One region of the Citrobacter sp. FDAARGOS_156 genome, then DNA from elsewhere that is predicted to be linked to it. Evidence: predicted binding sites of a transcription regulator. Region 1 holds the regulator's gene; each other region holds the start of a gene.
What was found. The regulator LexA, encoded in region 1, represses DNA repair genes until DNA is damaged. The targets are predictions, from matches to a motif close to TNCTGTATGTACATACAGNA.
Positions count from the first base shown of each region.

Region 2: a site for LexA is predicted at 2,739-2,758, ahead of sulA (SOS-induced cell division inhibitor SulA). Genes of this name have one in related genera too.
Region 3: a site for LexA is predicted at 2,599-2,618, ahead of rmuC (DNA recombination protein RmuC). Genes of this name have one in related genera too.
Region 4: a site for LexA is predicted at 2,567-2,586, ahead of metR (HTH-type transcriptional regulator MetR). Genes of this name have one in related genera too.

Region 1 is NZ_CP014030.2:630,418-634,633, reverse strand. Features, by position in the region: gene zur (zinc uptake transcriptional repressor Zur) at 17-535, shown strand; gene AL515_RS03070 (CsbD family protein) at 580-789, opposite strand; gene dinF (MATE family efflux transporter DinF) at 926-2,245, opposite strand; gene lexA (transcriptional repressor LexA) at 2,367-2,975, opposite strand; gene AL515_RS03055 (diacylglycerol kinase) at 3,085-3,453, opposite strand; gene plsB (glycerol-3-phosphate 1-O-acyltransferase PlsB) at 3,625-4,216, shown strand, end outside.
Region 2 is NZ_CP014030.2:2,006,983-2,011,198, forward strand. Features, by position in the region: gene AL515_RS09685 (AAA family ATPase) at 1-66, opposite strand, end outside; gene matP (macrodomain Ter protein MatP) at 252-704, shown strand; gene ompA (porin OmpA) at 803-1,852, opposite strand; gene sulA (SOS-induced cell division inhibitor SulA) at 2,208-2,717, opposite strand; gene AL515_RS09705 (TfoX/Sxy family DNA transformation protein) at 2,934-3,548, shown strand; gene yccS (YccS family putative transporter) at 3,526-4,216, opposite strand, start outside.
Region 3 is NZ_CP014030.2:387,765-391,980, reverse strand. Features, by position in the region: gene ubiJ (ubiquinone biosynthesis protein UbiJ) at 1-260, opposite strand, end outside; gene ubiE (bifunctional demethylmenaquinone methyltransferase/2-methoxy-6-polyprenyl-1,4-benzoquinol methylase UbiE) at 274-1,029, opposite strand; gene rmuC (DNA recombination protein RmuC) at 1,124-2,536, opposite strand; gene udp (uridine phosphorylase) at 2,695-3,456, opposite strand; gene AL515_RS01895 (dienelactone hydrolase family protein) at 3,722-4,216, shown strand, end outside.
Region 4 is NZ_CP014030.2:383,303-387,518, reverse strand. Features, by position in the region: gene AL515_RS01895 (dienelactone hydrolase family protein) at 1-66, shown strand, start outside; gene metE (5-methyltetrahydropteroyltriglutamate--homocysteine S-methyltransferase) at 121-2,382, opposite strand; gene metR (HTH-type transcriptional regulator MetR) at 2,618-3,571, shown strand; gene AL515_RS01880 (carboxylate/amino acid/amine transporter) at 3,459-4,216, opposite strand, start outside.

The DNA of each region.
Region 1 (4,216 bases):
CAAATCGAGGCGCCAAATGGACAAAACCACCACGCAGGAGTTATTGGCTCAAGCTGAAAAACTCTGTGCGCAACGTAACGTGCGGCTCACGCCACAACGCCTCGAAGTGCTGCGCCTGATGAGCCTGCAGGAAGGGGCAATCAGCGCTTACGATCTGCTTGATCTGTTAAGGGAAACCGAACCACAGGCTAAGCCGCCTACCGTCTATCGTGCGCTCGATTTTCTGCTTGAACAAGGTTTTGTGCACAAAGTGGAGTCAACCAACAGCTATGTGCTTTGCCATCTGTTCGATCAGCCAACCCACAGTTCCGCAATGTTCATCTGCGACCGCTGTGGCGTGGTAAAAGAAGAGTGTGCGGAAGGCGTGGAAGATATTATGCATACGCTGGCAGCTAAAATGGGATTTGCTCTGCGCCATAATGTGATTGAAGCCCACGGCCTGTGTCCGGCATGTGTGGAAGTTGAATCATGCCGCCATCCTGGCGAATGCCAGCATGACCATACCATTCAGGTGAAAAAGAAAGTCGGGCGGTAAATAAAAGAGCGTACGTCCTTGTACTCTCAGGAGGGAGGGGTTAATTACCAGCGGTAATCGTTGCGTTTTTCCCAATCTTTAACTTCTTTCTCCGCCTGATCTTTCGCGTACCCGTATCGTTCCTGGACTTTACCAACCAGCTGGTCGCGTTTACCTTCAATGACCGTCATATCATCATCGGTCAGTTTGCCCCATTGCTCTTTCACTTTACCTTTGAACTGTTTCCAGTTACCACTGACTTCGTCTTTATTCATCATCAAGTCCTCATCGTTAGGTTGTGAATAGCGAGAGTGCCGCGCCCGAATACATGCTGTTTTTGCTGGACGTGATAGTAAGTGTAGTCAGGGATTCTGGGTTTTATTTACTATTCGGAATTTTTAACCATAGGCATCAGGCAAACCAGGTGCCATTACGCCAGTGACGTCGCCAGATGAAGGCCAGTGAAAGCCCGCGCAGCGCGAGAAAAACGGTTAACGCCAGCCACAAGCCGTGGTTTCCCAGCAGCGGTAAAGTCAGGAGCGTTAAGGCGAATCCCACTGCGGCAACGGCCATACTGTTGCGCATTTCTGCGGCACGCGTTGCGCCAATAAACATGCCGTCCAGCAGATAACACCACACACCCACCAGCGGCAAAACCACCTGCCAGAAAAGATAGCGATCGGCCAGGTGTTGGATTTGCGGCAGCGAGGTCAGCAGCGCCACAATCTGCTCGCCGAACAGGGCATAAACCATCGAAAACAAGACGGCAACAATACCCGACTGCCGGCAGGCCGCCCGCCAGACATCCAGCAACTGGCTACCATCGCGTGCCCCATAGGCCTGGCCAGAGTGCGCTTCCACGGCATAGGCAAACCCGTCCAGCGCATAGGCAGTGAACGTCAGCAGGGTCATCAGAACGGCATTGACCGCAATGACATCGCTACCGAGGCGAGCCCCGAGTACCGTGATAGCACCAAAGCAGAGTTGCAACAGCAGCGAACGCAGCATGATGTCACGGTTGAGCGCCAGCAAACGGCGGAAGTTGCCACGCCACGCCTGCTTCAGCATTGCCAGCGAAACTCCGCGCAAATGCAGGACTTTGCGTACCATCATCAGACCGATAAGCAGCGTGGCATATTCGGCAATCACCGTCGCCAGTGCTGCACCCTGCACGTTCATATGCAGGCCCATCACCAGCCATAAATCGAGCGCAATGTTGAGAATATTGCCGACAATCAGCAGGATAACCGGCGCACGCGCATATTGTACGCCAAGCAACCAGCCGAGCAGCACCAGATTGGCCAGTGAGGCGGGCGCGCTTAGCCAGCGGATTTCCAGGAAACGCCGGGCTTGTTCCAGTACCGCTTCACTACCCCCGACAATATGCAGCGCTAAATCGATAATCGGCGTGCGAAACAGCGCGATAAGCAGCCCCGCTCCCAGCGCCAGTATCAGCGGTTGTACCAGCGCGCGCGCCAGCGCCTGAGGATTTTTCGCACCGAACGCCTGGGCCGTCAGGCCGGTGGTACTCATGCGTAAAAACAGCAGCAGCATAAAGAGAAAACTGGTCGCTGTTGCGCCGACAGCAACGCCACCCAGGTAGACCGGGCTATCCAAATGACCAATCACTGCGGTATCCACCAGCCCCAGCAGTGGAACAGTGATGTTGGAGAAAATCATCGGTAAGGCAAGGTGCCAGAGTGCTTTATCAGAGGAGGTAAAGAAAGGCATGGAAAAGAGCCTGAAAAGAAATTAACGCGTTTTTGTAGGCCCGATAAGCGTAGCATCATCGGGCAATTTGCCGGAGAGCAGCGTAAACGCCCTTTCCGGCCGACAGGAAATCAGCAGATCATTACAGCCATTCACCGTTACGAATTACGCCGACAGCCAACCCTTCAATGGTGAAGTTTTGCTCGCGCAGATCGACAACGATAGGTTTAAATTCACTGTTTTCCGGCAGAAGTTCAACCTTGTTGCCCTGCTTTTTCAGGCGCTTAACCGTGACTTCATCATCAATACGGGCAACAACAACCTGGCCGTTACGCACGTCCTGCGTTTTATGCACAGCCAGTAAATCGCCATCCATAATCCCGATATCTTTCATCGACATACCGCTGACGCGCAGCAGAAAGTCGGCGTTCGGTTTGAACAGTGATGGGTCAACCTGGTAATGGCCTTCGATGTGCTGCTGTGCCAGAAGTGGCTCACCGGCCGCGACACGACCAACAAGCGGTAAGCCTTCCTCTTCTTCCTGCAGCAGGCGAATACCACGCGATGCGCCAGAAACGATTTCCAGCACACCTTTACGCGCCAGTGCTTTCAGGTGTTCTTCAGCCGCGTTTGGGGAACGGAACCCCAAACGCTGCGCGATCTCCGCACGCGTCGGTGGCATACCTGTCTGGCTGATGTGATCTCTAATGAGATCAAACACCTCTTGCTGCCTGGCCGTTAACGCTTTCATTCCGCCCCCTGGGTGTATATACAGTTATGCTGTGAGTATATACAGCTAAAGGCGAATTTGGAACCGCAAACTGCACAAAAAACAGGAGATTTATGAAGTTGTGGAATCTTTATCGCAAATGCGACCACAACAGGATGCCCCAGGTGATCACAGCGACAAAAATAGAAAGCAATACCGCAGCCGATCCCATATCTTTCGCCCGACCAGAAAGCTCGTGATACTCAGAACCAATTCGGTCGACAACCGCCTCAATGGCGCTATTCAGAATTTCAACGATCATCACCAGCATCACCGAACCAATCAGCAGTACGCGGGTAATCGCGTCAACGTCCAGCCAGCAGGCAATTGCTACCCCCAACAGTACGGCAACGCTTTCCTGACGAAATGCCGCCTCATTGATCCATGCTGCGCGGAAACCTTGCCAGGAATAGCCTGCTGCTTTGATAATCCGAGTGAATCCAGTGGTATTATTGGCCATCAAAAGAACCTTTTTACATTATTAGCGTGAGTATTATTGCATCGTTACCCTGTTTGTTTCAGGGCATAAGCAAAGCTGCGCGAAGTATGACGGGATACCACAGAAATTCACTAAACTTTCTGATATCCTTGCAGCGCATTTGCATTATTAACCAGAGGCTTTACATCGTTTATGTCCGGCTGGCCACGAATTTACTACAAATTACTGAATTTACCATTAAGCATCCTGGTAAAAAGCAAGTCTATCCCGGCGGAACCCGCCCCGGAATTGGGACTCGATACCTCTCGTCCCATTATGTACGTCTTACCGTACAACTCAAAAGCTGACTTGCTGACGCTGCGTGCCCAATGCCTGGTGCACGACCTCCCTGATCCCCTGGAACCGCTGGAGATAGACGGGACTTTGCTGCCGCGCTACGTGTTTATACACGGCGGCCCGCGTGTATTCACCTATTACACGCCAAAAGAAGAGTCCATCAAGTTGTTCCATAACTATCTCGACTTACATCGCAGCAACCCCGATCTGGATGTTCAGATGGTGCCGGTGTCTGTGATGTTTGGCCGTGCTCCTGGGCGCGAGAAAGGCGAAGTCAATCCACCACTGCGCATGCTGAATGGCGTACAGAAATTCTTTGCTGTGTCCTGGCTGGGCCGCGACAGCTTTGTCCGCTTCTCACCTTCCGTCTCCCTGCGTCGCATGGCAGACGAACACGGCACAGATAAAACCATCGCGCAGAAACTGGCACGCGTGGCGCGTATGCACT
Region 2 (4,216 bases), 1.4 Mb from region 1:
AAATATTTCCTGATAGCTATCGGTATCAGGAACCAGATCACGCCATGCAAGTTTCGTAATGGTCAAAGTTGATGTTTTTTAGTCTGTTGTAAAAAACGAGATTATACCGTAACCATCAGCACTGCACACGTGGAAAGCGCCGCTAAACGAATGTGATGACGAGCGACAGTTCACAGGCTGGATATTCTTTTCTTCAGATGCCGAAAAAGCTGATATTCTGATAAGAGTTACACGGTAACATTGAGATCGCAATGAAATATCAACAACTTGAAAATCTTGAAAGCGGATGGAAATGGAAGTACCTGGTGAAGAAGCATCGCGAGGGGGAGTTGATTACCCGCTATGTGGAAGCCAGCGCTGCCAAAGAAGCCGTTGATTTGTTGCTAACCCTCGAAAATGAACCGGTTCGGGTCAACGCCTGGATTGAAGAATACATGAACCCAGCACTGCTCAATCGTATGAAGCAAACGATCCGGGCGAGGCGTAAGCGGCACTTTAATGCAGAACATCAGCATACGCGTAAGAAATCGATCGATCTGGAGTTTATGGTCTGGCAGCGTTTAGCCGGGCTTGCGCAGCGACGTGGTAAAACGCTCTCAGAAACGATTGTGCAGTTGATTGAAGATGCGGAACATAAAGAAAAGTATGCGAACAAGATGTCGACATTGAAACAGGATCTACAGGCGTTACTGGGTAAAGAGTAGGGTACGGGTAACGTCAATATGGAGCGTGTCTGTGCTTTTGCATGATATGTAGGTGAAAAAAAACCCCGCCAGGCGGGGTTTTTTTATAAGACGATAACTTAAGCCTGAGGCTGAGTTACAACGTCTTTGATGCCTTTAACTTCGATCTCAACACGACGATCCGGAGCCAGGCAGTCGATCAGCGCAGCGCGAGCTTTCACGTTGTCACAGGTGTTGCCGGTAACCGGGTTGGATTCGCCCATACCACGTGCGGAGATTTTGTCAGAAGGAATACCTTTAGAGATCAGGTAATCAACAACAGACTGAGCACGTTTCTCAGACAGACCCTGGTTGTAAGCGTCAGAACCGATGCGGTCAGTGAAGCCCAGAACAACGACGGAACCGTCTTTCGGATCCAGGTTGCTCAGCTGGCTGTACATCTGATCCAGAGCCTGCTGGCCTTCTGGTTTCAGAGTTGCTTTGTTGAAGTTGAACAGAACGTCAGACTTCAGAGTGAAGTGTTTGGTCTGTACTTCTGGAGCCGGAGCCGGAGCCGGAGCAACTACCGGAGCTGCTTCTTCCTGCTGGCCGAAACGGTAAGAAACACCAACGCTCAACAGACCGTTGTCTGGACGACCACCAACGGTGTTCGCGTCACCGATGTTGTTGGTCCACTGGTATTCCAGACGGGTAGCGATTTCAGGAGTAATTGCATACTCTACGCCGCCAGCGAATACTGGGGATACACCAGTGTCGTGGTCTTTGAAGCCGTCGTTGTTTTTAGCATCTGCACGCCAAACCATACCACCCAGACGGGTATAAACGTCCAGATCGTCAGTGATTGGGTAACCCAGTTTAGCGGTCAGCTGAACGCCCTGAGCTTTGAATGCGCCATTTTCAGTGTTGCCTTTGTACGGCATACGACCTAACCAGTCGTAACCCATTTCAAAACCAACGTACGGGTTAACCTGGTAACCACCGAACGCACCAGCACCCAGTTGGCTTTCGTGGGTCGGTCCGTTGTTGTTGATCTGATTGTTGCCGATGTCATGGAACTGGGACCAACCCAGTTTAGCACCAGTATACCAGGTGTTATCTTTCGGAGCGGCCTGCGCCACGGTAGCGAAACCAGCCAGTGCCACTGCAATTGCGATAGCTGTCTTTTTCATTTTATGCGCCTCGTTATCATCCAAAATTCGCCATGAATATCTCCAGAGAGATAACACGGTTAAATCCTTCACCCGGGGACCAGTTCAATAGTTACTCTACCGATATCTGCGGCTTACGCCGAGCACCCCTGGCGATGTAAAGTCTACAACGTAGTTGAAAACTTACAAGTGTGAAGTCCGTCAGGCATATGAAAAAAAAAGGCTTGTATACACAATATTTAACATTTGTGGATGATTAATTGTACAGCTACTATCGCGGAAACCGCTTCACACAGGCGTTCTCACAAAAAAGGTGTTAAAGCTCAAAGCCGAATTTGAGGGTGAAAAAAAATTCCAGGATAAATCCTAATTTTACTTAATGATACAAATTCGAGTGAATTTTTAGCCCGGAATGCTGTCTCCCCGCAAGTGTCTGAGCGCGTACAGGACGCATGATAAATCCCATCGCATTGCCTTCATCTGCTGCTTTTACCAGCTCGGCATGTTCATCTTCGGTTAATTCTTCCGTCAGCCAGCCAATTACGACGCTGTAGTTACCCGTGCGTAGCGCACGAACCATAGATTCCAGCGTATTGCAGGGAGAGAGTTGGCTAATTTGCATGACTTTCGTCAATGGAAGCCCGGCCGACTGCACCCACTCCCGGCTTAGTTTTTGCTGAGGCGTCAGCCACAGCTGCCAGCGCGACTGCTGACCTAATTGCTGAAGCAGGGGAAGCAGCAGGAGCTGCGTCATCATGGGCTGGTCCTCGCGATAGACCACTTCACTGATAAGCCCAGCGGTAGTGTGCTCTGACGACACGCGCGCAATTTTGCTTGCTGTGGAAGAGAACGACGAAGAACGATTTGCATAGCCTGAAGTGTACATAATCAATCCAGCCCTGTGAGTTACTGTATGGATATACAGTAACCCTGCTATAACCAAAGATCAACCTTATTTTCTGAAACAGGTTCGCAGTTTTTGGTTGTTGTTACGGGAAAAACAAAATTCATCTTGCCCCTTGCGAATAAGTTGCCTATTTTCGTCATTAACGGATCCGCTACTGCAAATCATTTTATTACGTTATGATTTAAAAGGATTTTTATGAAAAAACTTTCTTATGCAAGGATCTATAAATCACAAGAATATCTGGCGTCATTGGGGACTATTCGTTATCGATCGCTGTTTGGGGGTTATAGCCTGACGGTTGAGGACACGGTATTCGCCATGGTCGCCAGTGGCGAGTTATATCTTCGGGCCTGTGAACAGAGTGCGCAGTACTGTGTAAAACATTCCCCTGTCTGGCTGACATTTATAAAACGTGGACGTCCGGTGGTGCTCAATTATTATCAGGTGAACGATACGCTGTGGCAAAACCAGCAACAACTGGTGTCGCTATCACGGTATTCACTGGATGCGGCGTTAAAAGAAAAGCAAAGTCGTTTTGCACAGCATCGCCTGCGTGGACTGCCGAACATGACATTCCATCTGGAAACCCTGCTGAATGAAGCAGGTATAAAAGATGAAAGCACATTACGCATGTTGGGGGCAAAAATGTGCTGGTTGAAACTGCGACAGGTTAATCCCGCCCTGACGGTGAAAATACTCTATGCCCTTGAAGGCGCAATTGGGGGAATTCATGAGGCGGCGCTCCCGGCGATTCGTCGCCAGGAGCTTGTGGAGTGGGTGAGTTCTCTTACGCCTGAACCGGTGTACTAGACGGCAATGCGGCAATTTGCTGCTGTAATCGTCTGATTTCTGGTAGTAGCGCTATCAATAGGCCAACTTGCTGTACGACCAGTGGTTCTTTACTGTCCGGGCGTGGTTCAAGATGCTGAATCCGTTGCTTCAGTCCTTCAAGCGCCTGGTATACGCGCTGCTCGTCAGCGGGTTGATGATGAAGTGCATCATCAACATAGCAAACGGCATCGTCCAGTAATGCCAGAACGTCCGGGTTGGTTAACTGTTCACGGTGTGCGCCCAGTGCCGAGATATAACTGGTAAAGGTATGGTTGAGGCACAGCAAGCGGAATGCCGTTTCGCGCGTTTGGGCAGTGACATCCGGTTCACTCGACATATTCGACACCACGGATGCCAGCTCCGCATCACGATTATGCGCATCGCGGCGCGCAATACGGTATGCCAGGCGATTGTCTCGCCCCTGATGATACTGTTCGAGAATGGCATCAAGGTAACGACAGTTTGCATCGGTCGCCCGTTCAATCACCCGTGGCAGGTTGCGAAAGCGCCAGTCTGGCCAGATGAAACTGACGGCTGCCCATGCGATGGCACAACCAATCAGCGTATCGATGACGCGCGGCAGTGCGACTTCAAACCCTTCACCAAGCAGGTTAAAGCACAGCAATACCAGCAGCGTGATAAACATT
Region 3 (4,216 bases), 240 kb from region 1:
AGTTGCTGCCGATCGCGTAGTTTCGGTAACACGCTGGCATGTGTAATCACGGTGCAATCGGCTTCGCCTTCCCATGCCCCCAGCACATCGACCTGGCGCTCACTGAATACCAGGACTAGCGACGTCGAAAATCCTTTCAGGTCAAAACGCAGCACCTTACTCTGCAAACGCGTTCGGGCCGATTTCAGCGCAGGAGAACGGTACAGAAAGGTGTTGAGCAGATTTTCAACGCCTGCGGTCACTAAGGGTTTTAAAGGCATCCCCAATCTCCTGTCAGAACTTGTAGCCACGATGCAGCGCAACGACACCTGCCGTCAGGTTGTAGTAATCAACGCTTTCGAACCCGGCATCTTGCATCATTGCTTTTAAGGTGTCCTGATCGGGATGCATGCGGATGGATTCCGCCAGATAGCGATAACTGTCTGCATCGCTTGCTACCATGGAGCCAATGCGCGGCAGAACGTGGAAAGAGTATGCGTCGTAGGCTTTGCTCAGAGGTTCGATAATCGGCTTGGAGAATTCCAGCACCAGTAGACGTCCGCCCGGCTTCAACACGCGATACATAGAGCGTAATGCTTTGTCTTTATCCGTAACGTTGCGCAGACCGAAAGAGATGGTGATGCAGTCAAACGTGTTGTCAGGGAAAGGTAGTGCTTCCGCATTCGCCTGAACGTACTCAACGTTACCCACCACACCAATATTGCGCAGCTTTTCGCGACCCATTTTGAGCATTGAGTCATTGATATCCGCCAGCACAACTTTGCCGGTTTCGCCTACCATGCGAGAGAATTTCGCCGTCAGATCGCCGGTACCGCCAGCCAAATCGAGAACGGTTTGTCCGCGACGCACGCCACTGCAGTCAATGGTGAAGCGCTTCCACAAACGATGAATGCCGAATGACATTAAGTCATTCATAACGTCATATTTAGAGGCCACAGAATGAAAAACGTGGGCCACCATGTCAGCTTTCTGCTCTTTAGCGACGGTCTGAAAGCCAAAGTGCGTCGTTTCTTGTGAATTATCCACCATCTCAGTGCCTGCTCATTCAAAAAATGTTCGAGAAGTGTAACAGATTGGGCCAATTTGCCCTACCCTTCTGCCGGGTTCAACTACCCCAAATGGACTAGCTTGATTGCTGATTTACCGTTTCATCATCGGGGTAAGGCTCATCTTGTTGCGTCTCAGGGACCGAGCGCAAACGGTACTCTTCATCCTGGGTAGTGGCTTGTTCAGCCAGCTCAGGATTAATCTCACGCTTAATTTCCACCCCTAAGCCACGGAAGGCTTCCGCCTGCGATAAGACATTTCCACGGCCTGAAGAGAGTTTTTTCATCGCCTGTCGGTAGTTATCCTGGGCTTTATCCAGGCTTTGGCCGATTGCCGACATATCATCCACAAACAATCGCATCTTGTCATAAAGTTTACTGGCCCGATCGGCAATTTGTTGCGCATTACGACTCTGATGCTCGTAGCGCCACAGATTGGCAATCGTACGCAATGCCACCAACAGCGTAGTGGGACTGACCAGCATAATGTTATTTCTAAGCGCTTCGGTAATCAGTTCGGGCTGCCTGTCGAGCGCCAGTAAAAAAGCAGGCTCAACGGGGATAAACATCAGCACATAGTCAAGCGTACGCAGCCCCGGAAGCTGTTGATAATCTTTGCGCCCCAGCAGACGAATATGGTTTCGCACGGAGGCGATATGCTCCTGCAACGCACTCTCACGGGTGAATTCATCTTCAGCGTTAAAATAGCGTTCATAGGCAACCAGCGTCATTTTCGCGTCGATCACCACATCTTTGCCCTGTGGTAATCGGACAATAACGTCCGGTTGCATCCGCGAGCGCACATCATTCTCGATGCTAACCTGGGTTTCGTATTCATAGCCTTCGCGCAGACCGGAAGCCTCAAGCACCCGCGTGAGTACGACCTCTCCCCAGTTTCCCTGCGTTTTGTTATCGCCTTTTAATGCCCGCGTCAGGTTTACCGCTTCCTGTGCCATCTGCGCGTTCAGTTGCTGGAGATTACGAATTTCGTGCGCCAGGGTATGGCGCTCCTGAGCCTCTTTACCAAAGCTATCCTGAACCTGGCGGCGAAAACCGTCCAGTTGTTCGCGAAGCGGTGCCAGCAGGCTGTTCAGGCTTTGGCGATTTTGCTCATCTACGCGGCGATTGCTGTGCTCGAAAATACGGTTCGCCAGATTCTCAAACTGTTCGCTCAGGCGCTGTTCGCTGTTGATCATCTGGCGAATTTTATCTTCCGCATGCTGTTGCGTTGCTTCCAGCCGGGTAGTGACTTCACGGAGATCGGCCTCCAGTGAGGTATTGATACTGTGCAGGCTGCGGAGTTCGTTATTCAGCAGTTCGCACTCATCACGCCAGTGGGCTTCCTGTGAGAGTTGTTGCCGGGCGGCGCTTAGCGCGATATCCAGTTCTCGTCGTTCTTCGATGAGATCGGCACGGATCCTGTCGGCGTGCGCTTTTGTCGCCAGCCAACCCACCAGCAGCCCTGCAGCTAATGCCAGCACGGCACTCATCAAAATTGGAATATCCACAACACCCCCTTACAGCAACGACTTACCCGCACAAAATAGAATTGTGCTGTATAAACGTCCAGTTTAAAAGGAATTTCCTGCGAGGTACTACGCAAAATAAAAAGGCCGAACGCGTCGGCCTTTTTGAATAGACGGGAGAATTACAGTAAACGACGTGCGGCTTCTACCACGATTTTCACCGCGTGGCTTTCTGTTTGTTTCATCGTTTCCGCATTAGGGATCTCTTGCTGAGTACGGTTCACGATAACACCCGCGACCATACCGGCACGCAGACCCTGGCTTGCGCACATGGTCAGCAGCGTGGCAGATTCCATTTCGTAGTTCATAACGCCCATAGACTGCCACTCTTCCATTGAGCCTTTGAAACGGCTCACGACGCGACCAGAGAAGGTGTCGTAACGCTCCTGGCCCGGGTAAAAGGTATCAGAAGACGCGGTAACGCCAACGTGGGTAGTAGCGCCGATAGATTTCGCCGCTTCCACCAGCGCGGTGGTGCACTCGAAGTCTGCAACAGCCGGGAACTCCATTGGCGCGAAGTGCAGGCTTGCGCCGTCCAGACGGACAGACGCCGTGGTGACCAGTACGTCACCCACGTTGATATGCGGCTGGATAGCGCCAGTCGTACCGATACGCAGGAAGGTACGAATGCCCAGCTGTGCCAGTTCTTCTACGGCGATAGAGGTTGACGGGCCGCCGATACCGGTAGAGCAAACGATCACGGCTTTACCATCCAGCTCAGCACGCCAGGTAGTGAACTCGCGATGAGATGCCAGCTTAACCGGCTTATCCATCAGCGCGGCGATCTTTTCCACACGCTCCGGGTCGCCAGGGACGATAGCAAGCGTAGCCCCTTGTAAATCGCTCTTAGTGAGGCCGAGATGAAAAACATCAGACTTAGACATAAAAACTCCTCTGTGAATCGGTTTTGTCAGAAGAAGCAAAAACACACTTTACCGAAGGCATGAACATATTTTCGTGACAGTCATCACTCTGATGTAAATCAATTGCATTCAATTACCATCAAATAGTGATGCATATCACATAAACGATGCGATGTAAGGAAGCCCTGCACAAAAGATAGCCCGTTTAAGGCAATGTGGTTCGTTGCATGTGTCTATAGTTAACAATGCGCTTTTTGGCTGAATATTTAAGGGTACGGAGAATACCATGACAACACGACAATCTGGCTTTGCACCTGCTGTATCTCCACCGACGTCTACCACGGTTCACACTCCGGATAACGCGATTATCGCCGGTGTAACGTCCATACCTTCACAAGGCGATGATATGCCTGCGTATTACGCACGGCCGCAACAGACCGATGGTCCGCTGCCCGTCATCATTGTCGTGCAGGAGATTTTTGGTATTCATGAGCACATTCGTGATGTTTGCCGTCGACTGGCGCTGGAAGGATATCTGGCTATCGCACCCGAACTCTATTTTCGCGAAGGCGATCCCAATGACTTTGCCGATATCCCGACGCTTCTAAGCGGCCTCGTCGCCAAAGTGCCTGACTCTCAGGTACTGGCCGATTTGGATCACGTCGCCAGCTGGGCCTCCCGCAACGGGGGAGATGCGCACCAACTGATGATCACCGGATTTTGCTGGGGTGGACGCATCACCTGGTTGTATGCCGCACATAATCCGCAGTTAAAAGCGGCG
Region 4 (4,216 bases), 250 kb from region 1:
GAGTCCGCGAAAGACGGCTGGCAGAGAATGCTGGAGTGGTTCGCGCAATACGGTGGGAAGAAATAATTCCCGCCAGGCAAACCAATAAACAAAACGGAGGCATCAGCCTCCGTTTTGTTTTTACGCCTGACGCAGATTCTGCGCCGCTTTAACCATGTTTGCCAGCGCCGCGCGGGTCTCCGGCCAGCCGCGCGTTTTCAGACCGCAGTCCGGGTTCACCCACAGACGCTCAGCCGGAATACGCTGCTCGGCTTTCTTCAACAGGGCTTCAATCCATTCCACGCTCGGAACGTTCGGCGAGTGAATATCGTAAACGCCCGGCCCGATTTCGTTCGGATAGTCGAACTCTTCGAACGACTCCAGCAACTCCATATCAGAGCGCGAGGTTTCGATGGTGATCACGTCCGCGTCCAGCGCCGCAATGGAGTCCATGATGTCGTTGAACTCGCAGTAACACATGTGGGTGTGGATCTGGGTTTCATCCTTCGCCACTGCCGCGTTAATGCGGAAGGCTTCCACGCCCCACTCCAGATACGCCGCCCAGTCGCTGCGACGCAGCGGTAAACCTTCACGCAGTGCCGGCTCATCAATCTGGATGATGCCGATCCCCGCCGCTTCCAGATCCGCAACTTCATCACGCAACGCCAGCGCAATCTGCTTCGCGATGGTTTCACGCGTCACGTCTTCACGCGGGAATGACCAGCAAAGAATGGTCACCGGACCGGTCAGCATACCTTTTACCGGTTTGTCGGTCAGCGACTGGGCATACTTCGCCCACTCCACGGTGATCGCTTCCGGGCGGCTGACGTCGCCAATGACTACCGGTGGCTTCACGCAACGGGAGCCATAGCTCTGCACCCAACCGTTCTGGGTAAAGACGAACCCGTCCAGATGCTCGCCAAAGTATTCCACCATGTCGTTACGTTCGGCTTCACCGTGTACCAGCACGTCGAGACCCAGACGCTCCTGTTCAACAATCGCCTGTTTAATATGTTCCGCAATTCCAGTGCGATAGTTACCAGCATCCAGGTTGCCCTTTTTGAAGTCCAGGCGCAGGCCACGAATTTCCGTGGTTTGCGGGAATGAGCCAATAGTTGTGGTCGGCCATGCTGGCAGATTAAAGCGGGCACGTTGCGCCTCGGCGCGAACCGGATAAGCGTTGGCGCGCTGGCTGTCCTGGGCAGTGATCGCCGCCAGACGTTTTTCTACTGCGGCGTTGTGTACACGGGTAGAGTGACGACGAGACTGAATCGGTGCGCTCCACTCGACAATTGCCGCCGTATCACCGCTGTTCAACGCATCACGCAGCAGCGCCAGCTCGCCGCATTTTTGCAGGGCGAAGGCAAACCAGCTCTTCACTTCTGCATCAAGGCGGGTTTCCACGCTGAGATCGATGGGGCTGTGCAGCAGGGAGCAGGAAGAAGCCACCCACAGGTCACGCTTCCCGACGATATCTTTAATTTGCGCGTATTTTTCGCTGAGATCGGCGCGCCAGACGTTGCGCCCGTTCACCAGGCCCGCTGACAGCAGCCAGTCGGCGGGCAGACGATTGTGCAGCTCGGCGACATCATCTTTGCCATGCACGAAGTCAACGTGCAGCCCCTGCACCGGCAGCGCGGTAATGGTATCCAGGTTTGGCGTTACGCCTTCGAAATAGGTGGTCAGCAGCAGTTTCACCTGGCCCTGCAGGGCATCATAAGCCGGTTTAAAGGCATCCAGCCACGCTTGCGGCAGCTCCAGCACCAGCGCCGGTTCATCGATTTGCACCCACTCAATACCGCGTTTTGCCAGCTCGCCCAGCACCTGCTGGTAAACCGGCAGAATGTCGTTCAACAAGCTCAGGCGGTCAAACTGTTCGCCTTTCACTTTCCCCAGCCACAGATAAGTTACCGGCCCCAGCAGCACAGGTTTCACCTTGTGCCCGAGCGCCAGCGCTTCGTCCACTTCATCCAGCAGTTGCGTCCAGGTCAGTTTGAACTGCTGACCTTTGGTGAACTCTGGCACCATGTAGTGATAGTTGGTGTTAAACCATTTGGTCATTTCTGCCGCCGCCGCTGGCTCACCGGTCGGTGCGCGGCCACGGCCAATGCGGAATAAGGTATCGATATCCACCAAGCCGTCTTTATTCTGATGACGAGCCGGAACGTTGCCGAGCAGCAGACTGGTGGTCAGCACGTGATCGTACCAGGCAAAATCACCCACCGGCAGCAGGTCAACACCCGCCTGCTTCTGCTGATCCCAGTGGCGGGCACGCAGCTCGCGGCCAACGGTCAGCAACTCTTCACGGGAGGAATTTCCCGCCCAGTAGCTTTCTTGCGCTTTCTTCAACTCGCGACGCAGGCCAACGCGAGGGAAACCGAGGGTGTGATTCAATATTGTCATTTTTCTTCCTCTAATTATATGTAAATCCTATGGATTTTGAATTTAGGGAAGGCGGCAAGTTTACTCATCCCCAGGAGCTTACTGAAGTAAGTGACTGGGGTGGGGAAACGAAGCCAACGCACCATAAATTTAAAAGACGAAGGATTTTAGCCGTCCAGATGTTTACACATCCATAATTGGCAGTTACTGTATATTCCTCAAGCGCAATTTGTTCATGCCGAAGTGAAGGACTTTCATGATCGAGATTAAACACCTGAAAACGCTCCAGGCGTTGCGGAATAGTGGTTCGCTGGCAGCCGCCGCGGCGACGTTGCATCAGACCCAATCCGCTCTTTCTCACCAGTTCAGCGATCTGGAGCAGCGCCTTGGCTTTCGACTTTTTATCCGTAAAAGCCAGCCTCTGCGCTTTACGCCGCAGGGAGAAATCCTGCTGCAGTTAGCCAATCAGGTATTGCCGCAAATTGGTCGTGCGCTGCAGGCTTGCAACGAACCGCAGCAAACCCGGCTGCGAATCGCGATTGAATGTCACAGTTGTATTCAATGGCTGACGCCCGCGCTGGAGAATTTTCGTGCCAACTGGCCGCAGGTGGAGATGGACTTTAAATCCGGCGTGACGTTCGATCCGCAACCAGCGCTACAGCAGGATGAGCTGGATCTGGTGTTAACCTCCGACATCCTGCCGCGCAGCGGATTGTACTACTCACCGATGTTTGATTTTGAAGTCCGCCTGGTACTGGCGCCTGACCATCCGTTGGCCAGCAAAACGCAAATCACGCCGGAAGATTTGGCCAGCGAGACACTGCTCATTTACCCAGTGCAACGGAGTCGACTGGATGTATGGCGGCATTTCCTGCAGCCCGCAGGCGTTAGCCCGTCGCTGAAGAGCGTGGATAATACCCTGCTGCTGATTCAGATGGTTGCAGCCAGAATGGGCATCGCGGCGTTGCCGCATTGGGTGGTGGAGAGTTTTGAACGCCAGGGCCTGGTAGTGACCAAAACCCTGGGCGATGGATTGTGGAGCCGACTGTACGCCGCCGTGCGTGATGGCGAGCAGCGCCAGCCGGTAACAGAAGCGTTTATTCGCTCAGCGCGGAATCACGCCTGCGATCATCTGCCGTTTGTGCGGAGTGCGGAACGACCCACTTTCGATGTACCCACAGTGAGGCCACTATCACAGCCGCGCCAATGATGAAGCTAGGCCAGTGAGGCTGTTGATGCCAGATGGCCAGGTTGACCAACAGCCCGGCCGGCACATGCATATTGTTCATGATGCCCAACGTACCGGCATCCACCTGGGTCGCACCGTAGTTCCACATAAAGTAACCAATACCGGATGCCGCCACGCCAAGAAAGACCAGAATTCCCCACTGTAGCGTGGTTGCAGGCATTTTCTGCGCATTGCCCAGCATGAACCAGGCCACTACAGCCACCATAAAGGCGCCCATATAAAACCAGGCAAAGGCGTTGTGCTGCGGCATTGGCCGCGTTTCCATCAGACGTTTATAGCCCACCATACCAATAGCAAAGCTGATATTGGACAACTGCACCAGCAACAGACCGGTCCAGAAGTGGCTGGTCACCTGATCGTAACGAATGATCCCCGCGCCAATCACCGCCAGTAACGCACTAAAGGCATAACTCCAACGCAAACGGCGCCCGCTCATCAGGTCATAAATCAGCGTGATATAGAGCGGCGTCAGCACGGTGAAAAGCAGCAGTTCTGAAACCGTCAGGTACAGATAGGCGTGAAAACTCAGCATATACATAATGCCAAGCTGCATGGCCCCCACCAGCATATACAGCGCGATCGTTTTTACGCTGTGCCCGCGGGTGC